Regions from separate parts of the Halomonas shantousis genome, predicted to be linked through region 2. Evidence: predicted binding sites of a transcription regulator. Region 2 holds the regulator's gene; the other holds the start of a gene.

Region 1 (11,350 bases), 3.3 Mb from region 2:
ATACCGCTATCGCTGAGTCTGCCGACACCCAGCGTGACGCCGTTGAGGCTGCCGAGCAGCGATCCCAGCGCGCTGGTGTCGTCGGAGGCCACGGCGGCGGCGAGCTGGTTGATGCCTGGTGACGATGACGTGGAGTAATTGACGCCGCCGACGGGAAAGGTGCCACTGCCGCTGGTATCGGCGAACAGCCATTGCACGCCAAGCTCGCGCGCCCGCGATTCGCTGATCTCGGCGATGATCGCCTCCACGGCGACCTGAGCGCGGCGAATGTCGAGGCGCTCGATGATGCTTTCGTAGGCGTCGAGCTGCGAGGGCGGGCCGGTCAGCACCAGGGCGTTGGTCGAGGGGTGCACGGCGAAGGCCACGTTGTCGTTACCGGACACGCGCAGGGTTCGGGCAGTGAGGCCACCGTTGCCCAGCGCCGAGGCCGTGTCACCCGGCGAGACGTTCTCGGCACCGACCGGGATGCCCATCACGTTGCGGGTGTCGGACTCGGTCGTTTCGATGCTGGAGACATAGCCGCCCCCGTCGCGCAGGCTACGCAGCACCTCGATGACGGTCTCGGCGCTGGCGTGATTGAGATAGATGACCCGAGTATTGGTGCTTTGGCTCTCGCTGGGCTTGTCGAGGGCGGCGATCAGGCGTTGGGCGCGCTGTCGATCGCGCTGGGTACCGAATACCACCAGAGCATTGGCGCGGGGCGCAGCGATCACGCGAGTATTGCCGCCTTCGTCCTGGATGGCGCTGCCGACGGTCTCGGCGAGTTCCTCGGCATCGGCGAAGTCGAGCGACACCACCTCGGCGCCGGTATCGCGGTTGCTGTCGAGCAGTGTGGCCAGGCGGGTCAGGCGTTGCAGGTTGTCGCGCCAGTCGGTGACGACCACCATGTTGCTGTCCGGGTACGGCGTAAGCGTGCCGACGCGAGAGTCGACCAGGGGTTGAAGAATGCTGGCCAGGGTCGCGGCATCCAGGTGTTGGGTCTCGATCACCTGGGTGGCCATGACGTTGCCACTGTCGGTTTCACTGCCCAGTGGCAGCGGCTGGGTGCGGGCCACCTGGTCGGGTACGATGCGCACCTGTCCGTCGCCGAGTTCGACCGTGGCGTAGCCGTTGATCTGCAGCTGGTTCTGGAACACGCGATAGAGTTCGTCGGCGCTCAGGCCGCGCTGGCTTTCCAGGCTGATGTTGCCGCGCACCCGGGGGTCGACGATGAAATGCTTGCCGGTGATGCGCCCCACGCTGTCGATGAATTCCTGCAGGCTGACATCGTTGTAATCGATCTCGTAGCGCGGCGCGGCGCTCTCGTTGATGGCGGGATCGATTGACTGGGCGAGCGCCGACGAAACGGCCGCCGTCAGCAGGAAGGCGGCGAACGCGTGTCGGATCGTCATGAGGAGAACTCCACTTTCAACGTGATCGGGTGTCCGTCGCGCTGCAACTGGACGTGTAACGAACGGGTCTGGAGCAGGTGTTCCTGAAACAGGGCGAGGGCGTCGCCTTCGCGGATGGCGTGCCCTTCGATAGCCGTGAGTACGTCGCCGCTCTCCAGCCGCAGGGCCTCGAACAATGAGGGATCGGCACCGGGGCGCAAGCGATATCCCCTGAGCCGCTGACCCTCGAGCACCGGAGCCGCCTGGAAATAGCGCAGCAGCGGCGTGGGGTCGTTGAACAGCGACTGTCGGTAGTCTTCGCCGAAGCGGGCCGTGAACGCCTTGTCTGGCCAGTCGACTGGCGTCGTCTCGACATTACCCGAGGAACTCGGAGAGGCCACAGGCTGCGATGCCTCGGCGACGATGGCATCCTGGCTGGCAGGTTGGGTTTGCGGCCATGGCAGGCGCTCCTGGCGCCCACGGTTATCGAGGATCAAGCCTTCGGAGGTGATATCGACGAGGCGCACCTGATCGTCGATGCGCTCGCCCAGCGTCACCACCTGCTGGCCTTTTGGCGTACCGAGAATGAGCACCGAACGGTCCAGAGGCATGCCGCGCGCCACGCCGACGATGGTCAGCGGCAGGCGGGTCAGCGGTAACGCTGGCCCCTGGGCAGGAAGATCGCTCTGCCATAGCGTGTCGCCCGTGACCGGTAACGCTGCTGCGGGCGGGACATAGACCGGTGTTGTCACTGATGAAGGGTGGGTAAGGCGCCAGGCCAGGCTGGCGCCATCGGCGATCACCCGAGCGCTCAGCCAGGCCAGCAGGCACCAGGCCAGCCAGTGCCCTATCGGGTTCAGCCGTACAGGGGGCGCGAACAGGGAGCGTAGCGTATTCATGAGCCGAGACGGGCTTCGGGATGCCAGCCGGGATGGCCGTCGACGAAGCTTAGCGAAGCCTCGGGACGCGGTGGCAGGGTCCAGTGTGCGTCCCGGCCGCTCAGGTAGCGCTCCATACGTTGCCAGAGCGGCTCACCGGCGGTAGCGTCGGGGCGAATGCTCCAGGTCATCAGCCGGCTCGCGCCGGTCTCGGCCATGGAGATGCGCTGCCCGGTCTCGGCACTGTAACGGCAGCGCCAGGCGATGCCGTCGAGCCTGGGCAGGTCCTGAGCGGTGTCGAGCAGCAACGGCTGGCCGAAGGATTGGTCGCTGGCGCGCTCGAGCAACGCCTGGATGTCAGCGCTGGTGGTGTCGAGCGCAAAGACCGGTGCGGCATGGCCGCCACTCAGAGCAATCAGATGATTGCGGGTAATCGGCTCGCCTGGGGCAACGATCACGTCGTAGCGCAGCCCCGGCGACAGTGTCGGTATCGAGGTGTTCGGGGCCGAAGACGGCTGATCCGGACCGCCCTGTCGCAATGCCGCGCTGATCAGGCCATCCCAGCTGCCGCCGACTACGTCACGGCGCCATAACCAGTCCGGCGCCACGGCCAGCGGCCGATCGAGCCAGTCGGCGTAGGGCGCGCGCGCCGCGTCGAGCTGCCGTTGCAATTGAACGGCCTGCTGGCGTGCCGGTGCACTCAACGTTTCCCGCAGGGCGGGATGGAAGCGGGCCTCGATCTGCCACTGTCCGCTGCGTACCGTGCAGCTCAGCTGGAACACGCCTACGCCGCGGGTTCCCGGCAGGCAGACCGGTAGCTGCCGCCCATCGGCCTGCATCACCGGAATCAGTTGTGGCCAGAAGTCCTGGCCCCGTGCGCACAGCAGTACATCGGCACCGTCCAGGCGCTCGGCCAGCCACAGGCCTGCCCCGGTACCGACATCGGCGAGGACCACCACCAGGTCGGCCTGTTCGCGGGCCTGGCCGACCTGTTCGGCGGCGGCGGCGTACCACATGTCCAGCGCACGCGTCTCGTCGTGCGCGTAGGGGTCGGTGATGCCGACCACGGCGACACGCGCGCCGCCACGCTCGAAGTACGCGATCGGCTCGACGCTGCCGGATGAATGCTGCGTCTCGCTCAATGCGCCAAGCACCGGCGCGGCGAACTCGCGATAGAGAGCGTCGCACGCCTGTGGCCAGATGATCCGCTCGTCACTGCTCACCCGCGCCTCGGCTCCCAGCAAATGACTGCCGGCCACGCCGGCACGCCCCTGGGTGAGATGTGCCATGCCGCTGCCGTTCCAGCACTGGCCATTTTCCAGCGTCAATGTGTTTGACGCGCCAAGCGATTCGCGCAGGCCCGTCAGGCATGAGGCCAGCACGGCATAACCGCCGAAGCGTTGCCGGGTGGCCAGGTGAGGATCGGTCAGGGCCTGAGTGGCGGCGTCCAGTGGACCGGTCAGCGCTGTTACGCTGGCGGCGGTCGCCCAGGGCGCTTGTCCCAGGCACTGCACCGGACCCAGGCGAGTGGCAGGCACCACGGGGTAGGCGGGGTCACGCGTATCCAGGGTGTCGGCATAATAGAGCAGCTCGACCCGGGACGCGTCGGCTCGGGGGCGTGGACCGAAGCCGCCAGGCGTAGCGGCGCAACCGACGAACCAGGGTGTCAGCATGCCCAACCCCGTGAGCTGCAGGGCACGACGCCGGGCAGGGGACGATACCTTGCCCGCGGCGGCTGAATGTGTCGGAAGATTGCGTCGGGAAGTGCACCACGCCATACCGTCGGTCGCCCCTGTTACCGTTGTCTTGTCATGCCGGCCTTTGCCTTGTGATATCGATCGAGGCGCTGCGGCTTGAGCGCACCTGCCGGGCATCGATGACACTGGGGGGGCATTTTAGTGACCGGAATGTGACGGTTTCGTGATGGCAACGAAACGGCCTGGGTAAATTAATTCGTTAATAAAGCTGTCATTTATCGCCCCTAATGTTTGCCTCGGCTAGCTGATCCGTGATTCGACCGTTACTTCAACCGGCACATACCGAGGGAACCATGAGCAAGGAAATAGAAGACCATCGCATCCTGAACGGCAGTGGCAACGAGCCCTTTTCTTCCGTTCTCGACAAGTACGTCTCGCGTCGTCACATCATGCAGGGCGGCCTGGGCCTCGCGGCGCTGACCGTCCTGGGCGGCTTCGGGCTGAGTGGTTGCAGTGACAACGATAAGGATGGCGGATCCGGAAACGTCGGCGACACACCGGAGAAGACTCCGCTGGCGCTGGCCTTCGAAGCCGTGCGCGGCTCGCGTACCGATGCCATCGTGGTGCCGGAAGGTTACACGGCGCAGGTGCTGGTTCCCTGGGGCACGCCGCTCAACAACATGGCCGCCGACTGGAACGAGAACCTGGCCGTCACTCCCGAGTTTCAGGCCAACAGCGTCGGCATGCACCATGACGGCATGTACCATTTTCCGCTGGACGAGGCGAATGCCTCGACGGACTTCCTGCTGGTCCTGAACAACGAATACATCGACCAGAAAGCGCTATGGGCACCGCAGGGCGGCCCGACCAACGCCAGTCAGGGCAGTCGTCCTGCCGACGAGGTGCGCACCGAGATCAATGCCCACGGCGTCACCGTGGTGCGCGTGCAGAGACAGGCCGACGGTACCTGGACGCATGTCCCCAATTCGCCCTACAACCGCCGCTACACCAGCGCCACCGAGATGGAACTGGCAGGTCCCGTTCGCGCCAGCGAGTACGTGGTGACCGCCTATTCGCCTGACGGTACCCTGACGCGCGGCACCAACAACAACTGCGCCAGCGGCTACACGCCCTGGGGAACCTACCTGACCTGCGAGGAGAACTGGCCGGGATACTTCGTCAAGGATTCCGGGCGTAACATCGATGACGACCGCCTGGGCATCGAGGAAGGACGGGGACGCTACGGCTGGGAAACGGCGGCGGGCGATGCCAGCGAAGTCAATGGCGAATTCGCGCGCTTCAACAACACGCCGACAGGCGCCAGCGCCAGCGACGATTACCGCAACGAGCCCCGCACCTTCGGCTACATCGTCGAGATCGATCCCTATACCAACACCCGTGCCGTCAAGCGTACCGCCCTGGGGCGTTTCCGCCACGAGGGCTGCTGGCCGGGCAAGCTGGTCGAGGGCGAGCCGGTGGTGTTCTATTCCGGTCATGACTCACGCAACGAATACATCTACAAGTTCGTTTCCGACGCGACCTGGGACCCGAGTGATGCCAACCGGGCCGGTGGCAACTACGACCGTCTGGCAATCGGTGCCAAGTACATGGACGAAGGCACGCTGTATGTGGCCAGGTTCAATGCCGACGGCAGCGGCGAATGGCTGCCGCTGACCCCCGACGCTCAGACACCCGATGGCCGGACCCTGGCCCAGGCGCTGGGTCTGGCGGCAGGCGATCAGGCCGGAGTGATCATTCACACTTGCGATGCTGCCGATCTGATGGGCGCGACGCCCATGGACCGCCCCGAGTGGGGGACCGTGGATCCCGTCTCCGGTGATGTCTACATGACCCTGACCAACAACAGTAAGCGTACCGAGGAAGGCACGCAGCCGACCTTCACCGAGGACGGCAGCAGCATCGAGGCGCTGGGCGTGGGCTACGCCACCGCGCCGGTCAATGGCCCCAACCCGCGTCCCGACAACGAGGGAGGGCAGGTCATCCGCTGGCGCGAGGGCAGTGCCAGTGCCACGTCGTTCGAATGGGAGGTGTTCGTCTTCGGTGCCGCGGCATCCGCCACCGACAACCTGTCCGGTCTGACCGAGCTCAATCAGTTCGCCAGCCCCGACGGCCTGTGGTATGACGACCGTGGCGACGGCGAGGGCATTCTGTGGATCGAGACCGACAACAGCGGCAATGCGGTGGCCGACTACACCAATGATCAGCTCCTGGCCGTGGTGCCCAGCTCGGTCAGCCTGAGCGAAGGTGATGCTGCGGTGATCGACCCCAGCGATCAGGCGCAGCTCAAGCGCTTCGCGGTGGGACCGAACGGCTGCGAGGTCACCGGGATCTTTGCCACGCCGGACAGGACCGCGCTGTTCATCAACATTCAGCATCCCGGCAACTGGCCGGCCAATCCGGATGCCTCCGTGCAGGACGCCACCGTCGCGACCAGCGGCGATGTGCGCCCGCGGGCTTCTACCGTGGTCATCCAGAAGGCCGATGGCGGCCAGGTCGGCGTGTAGTCTGACGCCACGGCGCCGCTTGCGGTGTCATGAAACCCAAAGGCCCTTACCAAGGTAAGGGCCTTTTTCGTGGAGCGTCATCTCACAGGGGGCTATCTATCCGGTGACGCTACATGGCGCGCAGGTCCATCAGGTCCAGATTAGGTCGTGGCATAGGCGTAGAGCAGGGTCTCCTGAGCGCTGATCGGTGCCGCATCGCCGCAGGACGGCCGGTGATAACTGCCATCTTCCTGCAGCAGCCAGCTCTGGCAGTTGTCGACGAGGTAGGTTTCCAGGTCCTTGCGTACCCGCTGGGCGAGTTTCCTGTCGAGAACCGGAAAGCAGGTCTCCACACGGTGGAACATGTTGCGTTCCATGAAATCGGCGCTGGAGGCCCAGATTTCCGGCTTGCCGTCGTTGTGAAAATGAAAGACCCGGGTGTGCTCGAGGAAGCGGCCGACGATCGAGCGTACGCGAATGTTGTCTGACACCCCCGGCACGCCGGGACGCAGGCAGCACATGCCGCGAATGATCAAGTCGCATTGCACGCCGGCCTGCGAGGCCCGATAGAGGGCCCGAATCAGTCGGGGCTCGGTCAGCGAATTGCATTTGATGATCAGGTGCGCCTTCCTGCCCTTCTCGGCGAACTTGGCCTCGCGGGCGATCATGTCCATGAGTCTGCCATGGAGCACGAAGGGGGCATGCAGCAGCATCGTGATATCGCGGGGCCTGCCCATCCCCGAGAGCTGCTGGAAGACCCGGTGCACGTCTTCGCACAGGGTCTCGTTGGCGGTAAGCAGACTGTAGTCGGTATAGAGCTTGGCGGTCTTGGAGTGGTAGTTCCCGGTGCCCAGATGGGCGTAATAGCACAGTTCGCCCTTCTCGCGACGGACGATATGCAGCATCTTGGCGTGCGTCTTGTAGGCCATCACCCCGTAAATGACGATGGCGCCGGCTTCCTGCAGCCGCGAGGCCAGGGCCAGGTTGTCGGCTTCATCGAAGCGGGCGCGCAGCTCGATCACCACCGTCACCTCCTTGCCGTTGCGCGCGGCATCGACCAGAGCGCTGACGATCGGTGAGTCGGCGCCGGTGCGGTACAGCGTCTGTTTGATGGCGAGGACGTGCGGGTCGCAGGCCGCTTCGGTCAGCAGGCCCTCGACGGGAGAGAACGACTGGAACGGGTGATGAAGCAGGATATCTTCCTGACGGATCAGGTCGAAGAGGCTGTCGTTACCGCTGCGCAGCGCCTTGGGCAGGCCCGGTGTGAATGGCTGATAGAGCAGGTCGGCACGCCCCGAATCGCCGATCATCTCCATCAGCCGGCTGAGATTGACCGGGCCGTCGACCTGATAGAGATCGCGGCTATCGAGCTTGAACTGCTGAAGCAGGAAGTCGGTCAGGTGAGCCGGACAGTTGCTGGCCACCTCGAGGCGTACCCCGTCGCCGTAGCGCCGCGCCAGCAGTTCGCCTCGCAGGGCCGAGGCGAGATCGGAAATCTCCTCGGTATCGACCGTCAGGTCGGCGTTGCGCGTCAGGCGGAACTGGTAGCAACCCTTGATGACCATGCCCGGGAAGAGTTCGCCAGCATGGGCATGAATCATCGAGGAGAGGAAGATGAACTCATCGCGCCCCGCCTGCCCGAGGTGCTCCGGCACTCGGATCAGGCGCGGCAGCGAACGCGGTGCCGGCAGGATCGCCAGCCCGCCCTCGCGACCGAAGGCGTCCTTGCCCTCGAGTTCGACGATGAAGTTCAGGCTCTTGTTGACCAGCCGTGGAAACGGGTGGGAGGGATCGAGGCCGATCGGGCTGATGACCGGCATGATTTCCTCTTCGAAGTACTCCCGGACCCAGGTCTTCTGCGCATCGTTCCAGACATCCCGACGCAGAAAATGGATGCCTTCCCGGGTGAGTTCGGGAATCAGCACCTCGTTGAGGATGCGGTACTGGCGCTCGACCTGCTCGTGGACGATGCGGGAGATCTCATCGAGCACCTGGGTCGGGCGCATTCCATCGATTCCCGCTTCCTCATGATGGAAGGCGATGCGATGCTTGAGCCCGGCGACCCGGATCTCGAAGAACTCGTCGAGGTTGGACGAGAAGATCAGCAGGAACATCAGGCGGTTGAGCAGGGGATGCGAGGTGTCCAGCGCCTGCTCGAGCACGCGGATGTGAAACTGCAGGGTCGAGAGCTCGCGATTGAAGTAGAGCCCGGGCGCATCCAGATCGGCTTCCGAGGGCGCCGTCTTGGCCCGGACTCCCGTGCGGGTCCGGTTGACCCGCAGGGGAGGGGTATCGTTGACGGATTCCGTATTCAGGGATTCCGTACCGTCATCCTGCTCCGGTGACGACGCTTGTCCACGCGACTCTTCCATACAAGACTCCTTGTCTGGCGGGAAGCGTCGTTCTCCCGCCCGTTATTGATTGAGCAGCCGGGCTGCACGCTTGGCGAAATAGGTCAGCACTCCGTCGGCGCCGGCCCGCTTGAAGCACATCAGTGATTCTAGAACGATGCCGTCGGCGTCCAGCCAGCCTTTCTCGAACGCCGCCATATGCATGGCGTACTCGCCGCTGACCTGGTAGGCGAAGGTCGGCACCCGCAGTTCGTCCTTGACGCGTCGCACCACGTCCAGATAGGGCATGCCCGGCTTGACCATCACCATGTCGGCACCCTCGGCAAGATCCATCGCCACCTCGTGGAGCGCTTCGTCGCTGTTGGCGGGATCCATCTGGTAGGTGGTCTTGTCGGCCTTGCCCAGATTGCCGCTCGAGCCGACCGCGTCACGGAACGGGCCGTAGTAGCGCGAGGCATACTTGGCCGAGTACGCCATGATCCGCGTGTTGTGCAGACGTTCCTGCTCGAGTACCTGGCGGATCGCGCCGATGCGGCCATCCATCATGTCGGAGGGCGCGACGATGTCGGCACCCGCTTCGGCATGTGACAGCGCCTGTTTGATCAGGGTATCGACGGTGCGGTCGTTGAGTACGTAGCCGCGCTCGTCGAGAATGCCGTCCTGGCCGTGAACGGTGTAGGGGTCCAGCGCCACGTCGGTGATGATGCCGAGCTCGGGAAGGGCGTCCTTCAGGGCGCGCACGCTGCGCTGCACCAGGCCCGAGGCGTTGTAGGCCTCTTCGGCAAACTCCGTCTTCAGGCTGGCATCCACGACCGGGAACAGGGCCAGGGCGGGAATGCCCAACGCCGCCACCTCGCGGGCCTCCTCGATCAGCAGATCGATGGAGAGCCGCTCCACGTCCGGCATGGAAGGCACGCTTTCGCGGCGGTTCTCGCCATCGAGCACGAAGACCGGCAGGATCAGGTCTGCGGGCGTCAACGTTGACTCGCGCATCAGGCGGCGCGAGAAATCGTCCTTGCGCATGCGACGCAGACGGGTGTTGGGATACTGACGAGAGGGGGAATAGCTCACGATATTTCTCCGGTCGTGCCAGACTCGACCGCTGCGAAAGAGTATGCAGCGGCGACATGACAAAGATGTGACAGCTGGCTTGGATGTGACAACGAGCTTGCGAAACCTCCAGTATATCAGGGAGTGCCGAAGGTTAACTGCGGGCGCTTGTCGCATGCCTTGGTTGTCGCTTGGGTCGTGACTCTCTAGAGTATGAGGTTTCCGCCATTGACGGTGAAGCGCCCGGCATCAGGGCCGACGCCAGGAGACAGGAAGCATGAAGAAGACGGTAGCGGTGATTCTTTCCGGGTGTGGCGTTTATGACGGCTCGGAGATCTACGAAACGACGCTGACACTGCTGCGTCTGGACCAGCGCAATATCTCCTATCGCTGCTTTGCTCCGGATATCGCGCAGTACCATGTCGTCGACCACCGTACGGGCGAGGTCGCTGAAGGCGAAAGCCGCAACGCTCTCACCGAGGCTGCGCGTCTGGCACGCGGCGAGATCGATGCACTGGACAGTCTCGACCCCGACGCCTTCGATGGCGTGGTGCTGCCGGGGGGCTTCGGCGCCGCCAAGACACTGTCCGATTTCGCAATGGCCGGTGCCGAGATGCAAGTGCTGCCGCTGCTCAAGGAGAAGCTTGGCGCCTTTCGTCAGGCGGGCAAGCCCATCGGGCTGATGTGCATCGCACCGGTCATGGTGCCCCGGCTGTTCGACGAGGTCGTCCCGGTCACCGTGGGCCAGGATGCCGCCGTCTCGGGGGCGATCAGTGCCATGGGGGGACTGCACAAGAGCTGTGCGGTGGATGATATCGTGGTGGATCGCGAACACAAGGTCGTCACCACGCCGGCCTACATGCTCGCCGGACGCCTCAGCGAGGCGGCCGCCGGTATCTTCAAGCTGGTCGATCGCCTCGATGACATGATCGGCGCGGAGTGACCGCCCGCCAAAACCGGGCATGAGAGAGCACAAAGCCCTGCATTCGCAGGGCTTTGTCGTAAGGGGAAGAGCTTGGAGAACAGATCGCGGGCTCAGTCCGGAGCCGTCTCGTCGGTACCGTCTGTGTGCTTTCGGCGCCGCACCAGACGCGCGAACAGGATACCCACCTCGAACAGTAGCCACATGGGCACGGCCAGCAGACTCTGCGAGATGACGTCCGGCGGGGTCAGCAGCATGCCGATCACGAAGCAGCCGAGGATCACGTAGGGGCGCTTCTTGGACAGGCTCTCGACGCTGCTTGCGCCGGTCCAGATCAGCAGGAAGGTGGCGATGGGGATCTCGAAGGCCACACCGAAGGCGAAGAACAGCTTGAGCACGAAATTCAGGTACTGGTTGATGTCCGTCATGATGGCGATGTTCTCCGGGCCGGTATGCACGAAGAAGTCGAACAGCAACGGAAATACCACGAAATAGGCGAAGGCGGCCCCGCCGTAGAAGAGCGCGATGCTGGAGGCCAGTAACGGCAGGGCGAGCAGCTTCTCGTGTTCATAGAGTCC
Region 2 (11,350 bases):
CTCCGGCCGCAGCCTGCAGGCGCGCTTTCTGACGCAGTTGCCCTTCGCGCTGACCGGGGCCCAGCGCCGCGTGCTCGACGAGATCGCCCGCGACCTCGAAACGCCGGTTCCCATGCTACGCCTGGTGCAGGGCGATGTCGGCTCCGGCAAGACGGTAGTCGCCGCCATGGCCGCACTGCAAGCGATCGCCGGCGGCTGCCAGGCGGCGATCATGGCCCCCACCGAGATTCTCGCCGAGCAGCATTTCCGCAACTTTCGCGACTGGTTCGCACCGTTGAACATTGATGTCGCCTGGCTCGCCGGCAAACTCAAGGGCAAGACACGCCTGGACGCCAAGGCCGCCATTGCCGATGGCCGTGCCCAGATCGTGGTCGGTACCCACGCGCTATTCCAGAGTGATGTGCACTTTCACTGCCTGGGCCTGGCGATCGTCGATGAACAGCATCGTTTCGGCGTGCATCAGCGGCTGGCACTGCGCGAGAAAGGCGAAGCCGGCGGGCTGACACCGCATCAGTTGATCATGACCGCCACGCCGATCCCGCGTACCCTGGCGATGAGTGCCTATGCCGATCTCGATCTGTCGGTGATCGATGAGCTCCCCCCCGGGCGCACCCCGGTACAGACGGTGGCCATACCCGACGAACGGCGCCCCGAGGTAGTGGCGCGCATTCGCCGCGCCTGCGCCGAAGGCCGCCAGGCCTACTGGGTCTGCACGCTGATCGAGGAGTCGGAAGCGCTCACGTGCCAGGCCGCCGAAGCGACCCGCGAGACGCTTGGCGAGGCATTGCCGGAACTCGCCATCGGGCTGGTGCACGGGCGCATGAAGGCGAGCGAGAAGGCCGAGGTAATGGCAGCGTTCAAGGCCGGCGAGCTGGACCTGCTGGTTGCCACCACGGTCATCGAGGTGGGCGTGGACGTGCCCAACGCCAGCCTGATGATCATCGAGAATCCCGAGCGTCTGGGGCTGTCCCAGCTGCATCAGCTGCGCGGGCGTGTGGGGCGCGGCAGCACCGAGAGCTTCTGCGTGCTGCTCTACCATCCTCCGCTATCGCATCATTCACGCGAACGGCTGGGGGTAATGCGAGAAACCAGCGACGGCTTCCGTATTGCCGAGAAGGATCTGGAGCTACGGGGACCCGGCGAGGTGCTCGGCACCCGCCAGACGGGGCTGGCGCAGATGAAGATCGCCGATCTCGAGCGCGATCGTAACCTGCTCGATGTCGTCAGTGCGCTGGCCAAGGCGCTGCTGGCCGAGGCACCGGATGCCAGCGAGCCGCTGATTCGGCGCTGGCTGGGAGAGGAAGCCGGGCGCTACGGACAGGTGTAAGCCTGTCCCGAAAACCGCATCGGCCGCCGCCGACCCGCGCCGGCATTCACGCTCCGGCGCGATGACACCTGTCGGACGGATGTCCGGATTACTTGGAAACGGCGTCCTTGAGCGCTTTGCCGGGCTTGAAGGCCACGGTCTTGCTCGCCGGGATGGTCAGGGGCTGACCGGTCTGAGGATTCTTGCCAGTACGCTCGGCACGCTCGCGCACCACGAAGGAGCCGAAGCCGATGAGGGAAACGTCATCGCCCTTGGCGACCGTTCCGGCGATTTCGTCGAGAATCACGTTCAGAACCTGACTGGCCTTGTCCTTGGAAAGATCAGCACGCTCGGCGATCGCCGCGGCGAGTTCTGGCTTGCGCATAAAGCCCTCCTGATGGAATGAGACGTTGGCCCCGCATGGGATGCCGTTGTTGTTTTCGAAAATGGTGGATACGTGTTGTTACAAGCTCCGCGAGCGCCATGATAGGCCGCAAACAACCCGTCTTGTCCAGTGGCTGCACATAAAAAAACACGCCTTTTTCTCATCTCGGCATGCTGGTGCCCGACCAGATGGCTTGCAACATCGCTAGCCTAGCAATGGCGGGGCCGCCCGCGCCAGTTCGACTTTACGCCGGACACAGTTTCCGGTCAGGGCGAAACCCAGCAGTCGGCCATGAACATCCTCGGCCAGTGCGGTCAGATCGCGGCCCTCCCCTTCGATCCGCCAGCGTGCCGGCACCTCACGCGGCGCCAGGGCGACGACCGGGCAGGCCGGTGTCTTGACCAGCACCGGCCAGGGTCCGTAGGCCACACGGGTCGGCGTCCCGGTCAGCGTCGCCGCCAGCGCCCTGACACTGGCCTGCAGGGGCTGGACATACATGGCGTTGATGCCCGCCACGCAGGCCGCGTCCCCCAGCGCATAGACGTGCGGCGCCGACGCGGCCAGGGTGCGGTCAGTGTGAATGCCTGCCGCACTCACCTCGAGTCCGGCGGCTTGCGCCAGTGCCGTACGCGGTGCAAGCCCAGTGGCGAACAGCACCACGTCCGCCCGCAACGCGTCGCCATTGTCGAGACGGAGTAGCACATCGTCTTCGGCAAGCGTCATGCCGTCGAGACTGCGCCCCAGTTGCATGGTAACGCCAGCAGCATGCAGGGCCTCACCCAGTACCCGGCCCAGCGGCTCCGGCAACAGGCGCGCCAGTGGCGTGGCCTCCGGCGCGATCAGGCTGACCTCATGGCCGCCGGCCACCAGGTCGTTGGCGAACTCGCAGCCGACCAGTCCCGCGCCGAGAATGGCCACGCGTGCCGGCTGCCGGTGTGCGCAGAGAAAGTGGTGAAAGGCTCGATAGTCGTCGAGGTCGTTGATGGTGAATACCCGATCGTCGAGCTCGGCGGGGAGGGTGAAGGGAATGTGCGGTGCAGCACCGGTGGCGATGACCAGATCGCCATAGGGCAGCCGCTCGGCGCCGATCACCAGCTCACGCGCCGCCACGTCGATGGCTTCGACCCGGGTATGCGTGCGGACCACCGCGTTGAAGGCATCGGCTATCTCGAGCGGCGTGCGCTGCACGAGACGTTGTGGCGTCATGCGCTTGGCAAACCCTGTCGACAACAGCGGCTTGGAGTATTCGTCGCCGCTGTCCGCGGTGATCAGGGTAATGGCCCGCTGCGGATCGCGGGCGCGTAGTTGACGAGCCAGCCCCAGCCCGGCCATGCCCGTGCCGAGAATGGTCAATGATGCAGTCATGCCGCTCCTGGAGAAAAGATTCAGCCGTGTCACGCCGATGTTACACTACCTGCAGATTTTTTGGCCCGGAGGCGACATTGACCCACGACCGTGCTGTCCTGTGCTGGCCTTCGGCTCCCCCGCTTCGCTGGCGTCCCGTCAAGGCCTGGCGACCCGAGATGAGCGATGCCTGGTGGCAGTGGGTGGCCTCGACCGATTCGCTGACGACCCGGCTGGTCGACGCAGCCGCCGAACCGTTCCAGGTACGTCTGATCTCGCAGCGCCTGGCCCGGCCGCGGCGTGACGAGGCGCTGGCGCTGCATATTCCGTTCAGCCAACACGCCTGGTGCCGTGAAGTGGCGCTGTGCGTCGGCGGGCGCCCCTGGGTCATGGCGCGCTCCCTGGCCCCGCTGGCAGCGCTTCGCGGCCAGCGTCTGGGGCAGCTCGGAGAGCGCTCGCTGGGCGCGTGGCTGTTTCGTCAGCCGGGTCTGCAGCGCGGTCCGATCACCGTCACTGCCGCTTCTGCCTGTCCTGAAACGCCTCGCCTCTGGGGACGGCGCTCGGAATTTCGTCATGGCGACTTTCGGGTGCTGGTGCAGGAGTTCTTTCTGCCACGGATGGCGGATGAACTGGGCCTGCCTTCACGCTAGACTGGCGGCGTCCTGTTTACGGAGGCCTTCATGGAAGACGCTTATCGCCCTCGCGGCCTCGCCCGCCTGCCCGATTTTCTGCGCCTGACGCGCCTCGATCGGCCCATCGGTACCTGGCTGCTGATGTGGCCCACGCTGTGGGCCTTGTGGCTGGCGGCCGAAGGCGTGCCCGAGCGCACCACACTGCTGATCTTCGTTGTCGGCGTCTATCTCATGCGCGCCGCGGGCTGCGTGATCAACGACTATGCCGACCGCCACTTCGACGGACACGTCAAGCGCACCCGGGAACGCCCCCTGGCCACGGGGCGCATCACCGAAGCCGAGGCCAAGGGGCTGTTCGTGGCCCTGGTGGCCCTCGCCTTCGTACTGGTGTGCTTCACCAATCCATTCACCATATTGCTATCGCTGGGTGGCGTGGTGCTAGCGTTCATCTACCCCTTCATGAAGCGCTACACCCATCTGCCCCAGGTGGTGCTGGGCGCCGCCTTCTCGTGGGGCATCCCCATGGCGTTCGGCGCCGTACGCGAGAGCGTGCCCCTGGAAGCCTGGCTGCTGCTGGCGGCCAACGTGGCCTGGACAGTGGCCTACGACACCGAATATGCCATGGTCGATCGCGACGATGACCTGAAGGTCGGCATCAAGTCCACGGCGGTACTGCTGGGCAAGGCGGATCGCCTGGCCATCGGCCTCCTGCAGGCGCTGACACTCGCGCTGCTGGCCTGGGTCGGTGTCCGGGTCGCACTGGGCGGCTTCTTCTGGCTGGGCCTGACGGCGATGGCTGCGATCTTCGTTTATCAGCACTATCTGATTCGTCAGCGTGAGCGCATGCCCTGCTTCCAGGCCTTTCTCAACAACCACTGGGCAGGGCTGGTGGTGTTTGCAGGCATCGCCCTCTCCTGGTGGCCCCAGGGGAGCTAAGCGACCATGCCGTCGGAGCGGAGCGTTGTCACGGCACTGTCATACAAGCACGGTGTAATTGTCATTATCCTGTCATTGCCGGATGCTTCGACACATCCCGGCCATTTGCATGAGGCAAGTGCATGACCGCCAAGACCGTTCTCATCGTCGATGACGAAGCCGCCATTCGCGAGATGATCGCCGTGGCCCTGGAAATGGCCGATTATCAGGTGCTGGAGGCCGACAATGCCCAGGCCGCCCATGCCATGGTGATCGATCACCAGCCCGATCTGGTACTGCTGGACTGGATGATGCCCGGCACCAGCGGCATCGAACTGGCCCGGCGCCTGAAGCGCGAGGACACGACCCGTGAGCTGCCGATCATCATGCTCACGGCCAAGGGCGAGGAAGACAACAAGATTCAGGGGCTGGAAGCCGGCGCCGACGACTACATCACCAAGCCGTTCTCGCCGCGCGAACTGGTGGCCCGTCTCAAGGCAGTGTTGCGCCGCACCACGCCGCGGGGCATCGAGGATCCCGTCGAGGTCGAGGGGCTGCGGCTCGATCCTGCCAGCCATCGGGTCTCCGCACACGGTAGCGCCGTGGAGATCGGTCCCACCGAGTATCGCCTATTGCAGTTCTTCATGACCCATCCGGAACGCGCCTATACCCGCAGCCAGCTTCTCGATCAGGTCTGGGGCGGCAACGTCTATGTCGAGGAGCGCACCGTCGACGTGCATATCCGGCGCCTGCGCAAGGCGCTGGGTGACGCCCATCAGCATCTGATCCAGACCGTACGGGGTACCGGCTACCGCTTCTCCGCCAAGGTGTAGACGTGCATTACTGGACCAACGAACTGTGGCGCCTGGCCTACCTGACGCTCGGCCTGGGCGTGCTGGGCCTGCTGCTTGGCGAACCCGGCTGGGGCGTGGCGGCGGGGCTCGGACTCTACGTTTTCCTGCATCTGCGTCACCTGCGCGCCCTGTATGTCTGGTTGCTTTACCATGTTCAGGAGGAACCGCCGCCCGGCAGCGGCGTGTGGGGCGACCTGTTCGATCGGCTCTACAAGTACCAGAAGGGACAGCGCCAGAGCCAGGAGCGTCTGCGCGACATCATCCGCCGGGTTCAGGACTCCTCCGAGGCAATGCGCGACAGCGTGGTCATGCTCGACAGCCACGGCGACATGGAGTGGTGGAACAGCGCCGCCGAACGGATGCTGGGCCTGCAAGCCGCCCATGACCGTGGCCAGCACATCACCAACTACCTGCGCGATCCGCGCTTTATCGCCTATTTCAATCAGCGCGACTACCGCGAACCGCTGACCCTGTCCTCGCCGATCCGCGACGACCTGATCCTGCAATATCAGATCACCTTGTACGGTGACAACGAACGCCTGGTGATGGCCCGCGACATCTCGCGATTACACCGCCTGGAGCAGATGCGCCGCGACTTCGTCGCCAATGTCTCCCACGAGCTACGCACGCCGCTGACCGTGCTCGCCGGCTACCTGGAGACTTACTCGGCGTACTCCGATCAGCTGCCGGCCCGCTGGCAGCGTGGTCTCACCCAGATGGAAGAACAGACCACGCGCATGCAGAATCTGGTGAATGACCTGCTGCTGCTGTCGCGCCTGGAAAACGACAATATCCCGCCGAATGCAGCCCCGCTGCCCGTGGCACCGCTGCTGGACAGCATCCGCGACGATGCGCTGGCGCTGTCGGGGGGGCGCCATGCCGTGAAGGTGGAGATCACCGAAGCCCGTCTGCTGGTCGGCAATGCCCAAGAGATCCGCAGCGCCGTCTCCAACCTGGTGTTCAATGCCGTGCGCTATACCCCCGAAGACAGCACCATCACCATACGCTGGAAGCCCTGGGAGCAGGGCGCTGCCCTGGAAGTGGAGGACGATGGCGAGGGGATCGACATGCAGCATCTGCCCCGTCTGACCGAGCGCTTCTATCGGGTCGACAAGGGGCGCAGCACGGCGACCGGCGGTACCGGCCTGGGACTGGCCATCGTCAAGCATGTCCTGCTGCGCCACGGCGCGCGTCTGGAGATCATCAGCCATCCCGGCGAAGGGGCCCTGTTCCGCTGCCTGTTCCCCGCCGAACGTCTGGACACGCCGAAGCCTCAAGCGCCGCACGTGATGTCGAGCGGGCAGTTGCCGCAGTAGCCCACCCCGGGCAGCACGATCTTGTGCTTGAACCTCGCCAGGGGGCCGACAAGCAGGGGGAAAGGGAGGGAATCACGCCGGAGATGTCGGCCTGCGCCAGCGGCATCGCGACTCGTATCCGCGATCTTTCAGCATGGCGGCCAGGGCCGGTGGAATAAAAAACAAAAAACCGGCATCAGCCGGTTCGATCAGGCAAGAATGAAAGCCTCACTCTCGATGCAATGCCGCCCCGCATCGGGGCGGCGCTGACATCACGCCATGGCGTCATCGTAACGACGGGCGACTTCTTCCCAGTCGACGACGTTGAAGAAGGCGCCGATGTACTCGGGACGACGGTTCTGATACTTCAGGTAGTAGGCGTGCTCCCAGACATCGAGACCCAGAATCGGCGTGTTGCCGTGCATCAGCGGGCTGTCCTGGTTGAGCGTGTTCTCTACCACCAGCTTCTTCTGGGGCGTTACGCTGAGCCATGCCCAGCCGCTACCGAAGCGTCCTACGGCTTCCTGGGTGAAGGCTTCCTTGAAGGCATCGAAGCCGCCCAGTTCGCTCTCGATGGCATCGGCCAGCTTGCCCGTCGGCTTGCCGCCACCGTCCGGTGACATGATGGTCCAGAACAGCGAGTGGTTGGCATGGCCACCCCCGTTGTTGCGCACGGCGGTACGGCTGTCTTCCGGGACCTGGTTGAGATCGGACACGATCGCCTCGACCGGCATGTCGCCCAGCGAGGTGCCTTCCAGCGCCTTGTTGAGCTTGTCCACGTAGGTCTGATGGTGCTTGGTGTAGTGAACTTCCATCGTCATGGCGTCGATGTGGGGTTCCAGCGCATCGTAGGCATACGGAAGCGTCGGTAAAGTATGGGCCATAATCAAAGACTCCCTTCGTATGAAACGTCAAATCGGTGAATGACGTGCGAGACCAGACCGGCCTCACTACCCGCAGGGCGAGGCCTGTGTCCGCCTCCCCCCGCAAATTCTGTCAATCGTTCACATGCCGGGCCTTGAACCGGATAGCCGGCGTGTCTTCAAGCCCGGGCCGTGTCATGCCCTTTCTTTGCATATATGCGCGCAAAGAGATAAATCAAGGCCCTCAGTAAAAATAGTTCTCATGTCCTGTTTGGCAAGTTCCCTCTGAAAGCCCCTTGCGCGGAGCTTCGCCGGTATCAGAGCCGCATGGGCAGTTGCCGGTAATGCCGGTCCCAGAGCATCACGGCACCGGCCACGCCTCCCGGCAGCAGCACGAGATTGGCCAGCGGCACCCAGGTCGCCACCGACATGCAGGCGCCGAAAGTCAGAGTCGGCCACCAGCGTACGCGCAGACGATGGCGCATGTCACGGAAGCTGACCTTGTTGTTGTCCATCGGATAGTCGAGATACTGGATGGCCAGCATCCAGGCGGAGAATCCCGCCCATAGAAAAGGCATGAACACGTTCAGCCCCGGCACGAAACCGAGCACGAACAGCAGGGCCATGCGCGGCAGGATGTAGCCCAGCTTGACCAGCTCGCGACCGATGGCGTCAAGGGCGGTCCTGGCCAGGCCACGGTCGTCGAGCGGCGGCTTGCCGGTGATGCGCAGTTCGACCTTCTCGGCCAGAAAGCCATAGAAAGGTGCGGCGATCAGGTTGGAGACCAGCGTGAAGGTGAAGAACACGACCAGCACCAGACTCACCACCAGCAGCGGCCAGATCAACCACTCCAGCCATGTCAGCCACTCCGGCACCTTGAGCATCCAGTAATCGATCCACCCACCGAAATCCCTCAGCAGATAAAAGATCGTGGCAGCGTAAAGCAGCAGGTTGACCACCACCGGGGCAATGACGAAACGCCGCAGCCCGGGGGACAGCACCAGCCGCGTGCCATGGATGATGGCGCTCAGCGCGTTGTTCATGCAGACACCTCATGACTCGTCTCGTAAACGAGAGAGGCTAGCATGAGTCCGCCCCTGCATGCTGCCCGCCGGGCTCCCGGGACGCTCAGCGGGGGAGGTCGGTCAGGGCGTGAACGACTCATCGTCGAGGTCGTCGACGTTTTCGATGTCGGTATGGCGGATGTCGAGCCCCTTGACCAGATAGATCACGTGCTCGGCCAGATTGTCGGCATGATCGCCGACACGCTCCAGAGCGCGCAGGATCCACATCACGCTGAGCACCGAGGTGATCGAGCGTGGATCCTCCATCATGAAGGTCACCAGCGAACGCATGGCGGTGGCGTATTCGCTGTCCACCTGGTTGTCATCGTGGACCACCTTGAGTGCCAGACGCGTGTCGAAGCGCGCGAATGCCGTCAGGGAATCGCGCACCATGGCACGTACCAGTTCACTGATATGGCGCACCTCGACCAGACCGCGCGGGCTGCGCTCCGACTCGATGAGCGTGATCGCGTTGCGCGAGATCTTGTTGGCCTCGTCGCCGATGCGTTCGAGATCCGAGGTGGCACGAATCACCGCCAGCACCAGGCGCAGGTCGGATGCCGCCGGCTGGCGCCGGGCCAGCACTCGGGTGCACTCCTCGTCAATCTTGAGCTGCATGTCGTTGACGGCCTTGTCGTTGTCGCGCACACGCTCGGCCAGGCCACTGTCGCCGTCGAGCAGTGCCTGGACGGCATCCTGCACCTGGCGCTCGACCATCCCGCCCATGGCCATCAGGTGGGTCTTGAGTTCGTCCAGTTCCTGGTTGAACTGCTTGGAAATGTGCTGGCTATGGATATCGCTGGTGATGTCCATGAGACCACCTCCGCTGGGGTCGTGTCGTTCGGCTCAGCTGAGCCGGCCGGTAATGTAATCTTCGGTGCGCTTCAGGCGCGGGTTGGTGAACAACGTGTCGGTGGGGGCGTACTCCACCAGTTCGCCGGCTTGCAGAAAGGCGGTAACATCCGATACCCGCGCCGCCTGCTGCATGTTGTGCGTCACCAGAATCAATGTCAGCCGCGACTTCAGGCTACGGATCAGTTCCTCGATCTTGAAGGTCGAGATCGGATCGAGCGCCGAGGCGGGTTCGTCGAGCAGCAACACCTCGGGCTGCACGGCCAGGGTCCGGGCAATGGTCAGACGCTGCTGCTGTCCGCCGGACAGTCTCCACGCCGAGGTATGCAGGCGATCCTTGACCTCGTCCCAGAGTGCCGCCGATACCAGCGCCCATTCGATGACCTCCTCCAGATCGCGCTTACGCTTGATACCCTGCAGGCGTAGCCCGTAGGCGACATTCTCGTAGATCGACATGGGAAATGGGTTGGGATTCTGGAATACCATGCCCACCCGGCGACGCAACTCCGCCACATCCGTGCCCCGGGCGTATATGTCCTCGCCATTGAGTGTCACGCGCCCGTGCATGGCAACCTCGTCGTTGAGATCGTGCAGACGGTTGAACACCCGCAGCAGCGTGGACTTGCCGCATCCGGAGGGGCCGATGAAAGCCGTGACCCGGTGACGCGGGATTCGCAGACGCAGATCGCGCAGCGCAGTCTTGCCAGCATAGTCCAGACTCAGTCCATCGATATCGAAACAGCTCGACTCGAGGGAAAAGTCGGTAATGACCGGCGAAGCCTGGCGTTCCCTGACGGACGACGATGAAGTGACGGACAACGGCGATTCTTCTCCTAATGCTCGAGCACGCGATAACGCACTCGCAGATGATGACGCAGAAATATTGCAGTCAGATTAAGCACGCCGATCACGCCCACCAGCAGCAATGCCGTGGCATAGACCAGCGGCAGCGCGGCTTCGACGTCGCGGCTCGAGAAGCTCAGGTCGAACAGATGATAGCCAAGGTGCATGAACTTCCGGTCAAGATGCAGGAAGGGAAACTCGCCGTCCAGCGGCACGTCGGGAGCCAGCTTGGCCACGCCGACCAGCATCAGCGGTGCCACCTCGCCCGCGGCCCGTGCCACGGCGAGAATCACCCCGGTCAGCATCGCCGGCAGGGCCATGGGCAGCACCACTCGCCGGAGCGTCTCGACTCGTGTCGCGCCCAGCGCCAGCGACCCCTCACGCAATTGCGTGGGGATACGTGCCAGGCCCTCCTCCGTGGCGACGATGACCACCGGCAGGGTCAGCAGGGCCAGGGTCAGCGAGGCCCACAGGATACCGCCGGTACCGAAGGTCGGCGACGGCAGGCGGTCGTCGAAGAACCAGCGGTCCAGCTGCCCGCCGATGCCGTAGACGAACACGCCCAACCCGAACACGCCATAGACGATTGAGGGCACTCCGGCCAGATTGCGCACCGCGATGCGGACCAGGCGGATCGCTGCCCCCTGCCGAGCCACCTCGTTGAGATAGATCGCCGCCAGCACTCCGAATGGCGTGACCAGCAGCGACATCAACATCACCATCAGTACCGTGCCGAAAATCGCCGGCCACACCCCGCCTGCCGTATTGCCGGCCCGGGGCCCCTGCGACAGGAAGGCCCAGAGCTGCCGGACCCAATGGTGCATCTTGTCCCACTCGCTCATGGCGTTGGGGCGGTAGGCCGACAGCACCTCGCTCAGAGACTGCTCGACCCGCCGGCCTGCAACGCTTTCCAACACGACCGTATCGCGTGCCATGGCGGACTGCAGGGCCATGACCTCCGCGCTGGCTTCCGCCAGTGCCGTCTGCAACGCCTGGA

What was found. The regulator PhoB, encoded in region 2, activates phosphate uptake and scavenging genes when phosphate is short. The targets are predictions, from matches to a motif close to TGTCATANNNNTGTCANA.
Region 1: a site for PhoB is predicted at 4,146-4,163, ahead of ACYQ12_RS16155 (PhoX family protein). Genes of this name have one in related genera too.

Annotation. Positions count from the first base shown of each region.
Region 1 is NZ_BAAIER010000002.1:3,417,018-3,428,367, reverse strand. Features, by position in the region: gene gspD (type II secretion system secretin GspD) at 1-1,391, opposite strand, end outside; gene ACYQ12_RS16165 (type II secretion system protein N) at 1,388-2,269, opposite strand; gene ACYQ12_RS16160 (bifunctional UDP-sugar hydrolase/5'-nucleotidase) at 2,266-3,921, opposite strand; gene ACYQ12_RS16155 (PhoX family protein) at 4,299-6,470, shown strand; gene ppk1 (polyphosphate kinase 1) at 6,611-8,821, opposite strand; gene hemB (porphobilinogen synthase) at 8,864-9,871, opposite strand; gene elbB (isoprenoid biosynthesis glyoxalase ElbB) at 10,128-10,793, shown strand; gene tatC (twin-arginine translocase subunit TatC) at 10,886-11,350, opposite strand, start outside.
Region 2 is NZ_BAAIER010000002.1:77,636-88,985, forward strand. Features, by position in the region: gene recG (ATP-dependent DNA helicase RecG) at 1-1,327, shown strand, start outside; gene ACYQ12_RS01015 (HU family DNA-binding protein) at 1,416-1,733, opposite strand; gene ACYQ12_RS01020 (FAD-dependent oxidoreductase) at 1,896-3,056, opposite strand; gene ACYQ12_RS01025 (chorismate--pyruvate lyase family protein) at 3,215-3,685, shown strand; gene ubiA (4-hydroxybenzoate octaprenyltransferase) at 3,716-4,603, shown strand; gene phoB (phosphate regulon transcriptional regulator PhoB) at 4,726-5,415, shown strand; gene phoR (phosphate regulon sensor histidine kinase PhoR) at 5,418-6,752, shown strand; gene ACYQ12_RS01045 (superoxide dismutase) at 7,004-7,615, opposite strand; gene cysZ (sulfate transporter CysZ) at 7,912-8,637, opposite strand; gene phoU (phosphate signaling complex protein PhoU) at 8,740-9,471, opposite strand; gene pstB (phosphate ABC transporter ATP-binding protein PstB) at 9,505-10,278, opposite strand; gene pstA (phosphate ABC transporter permease PstA) at 10,344-11,350, opposite strand, start outside.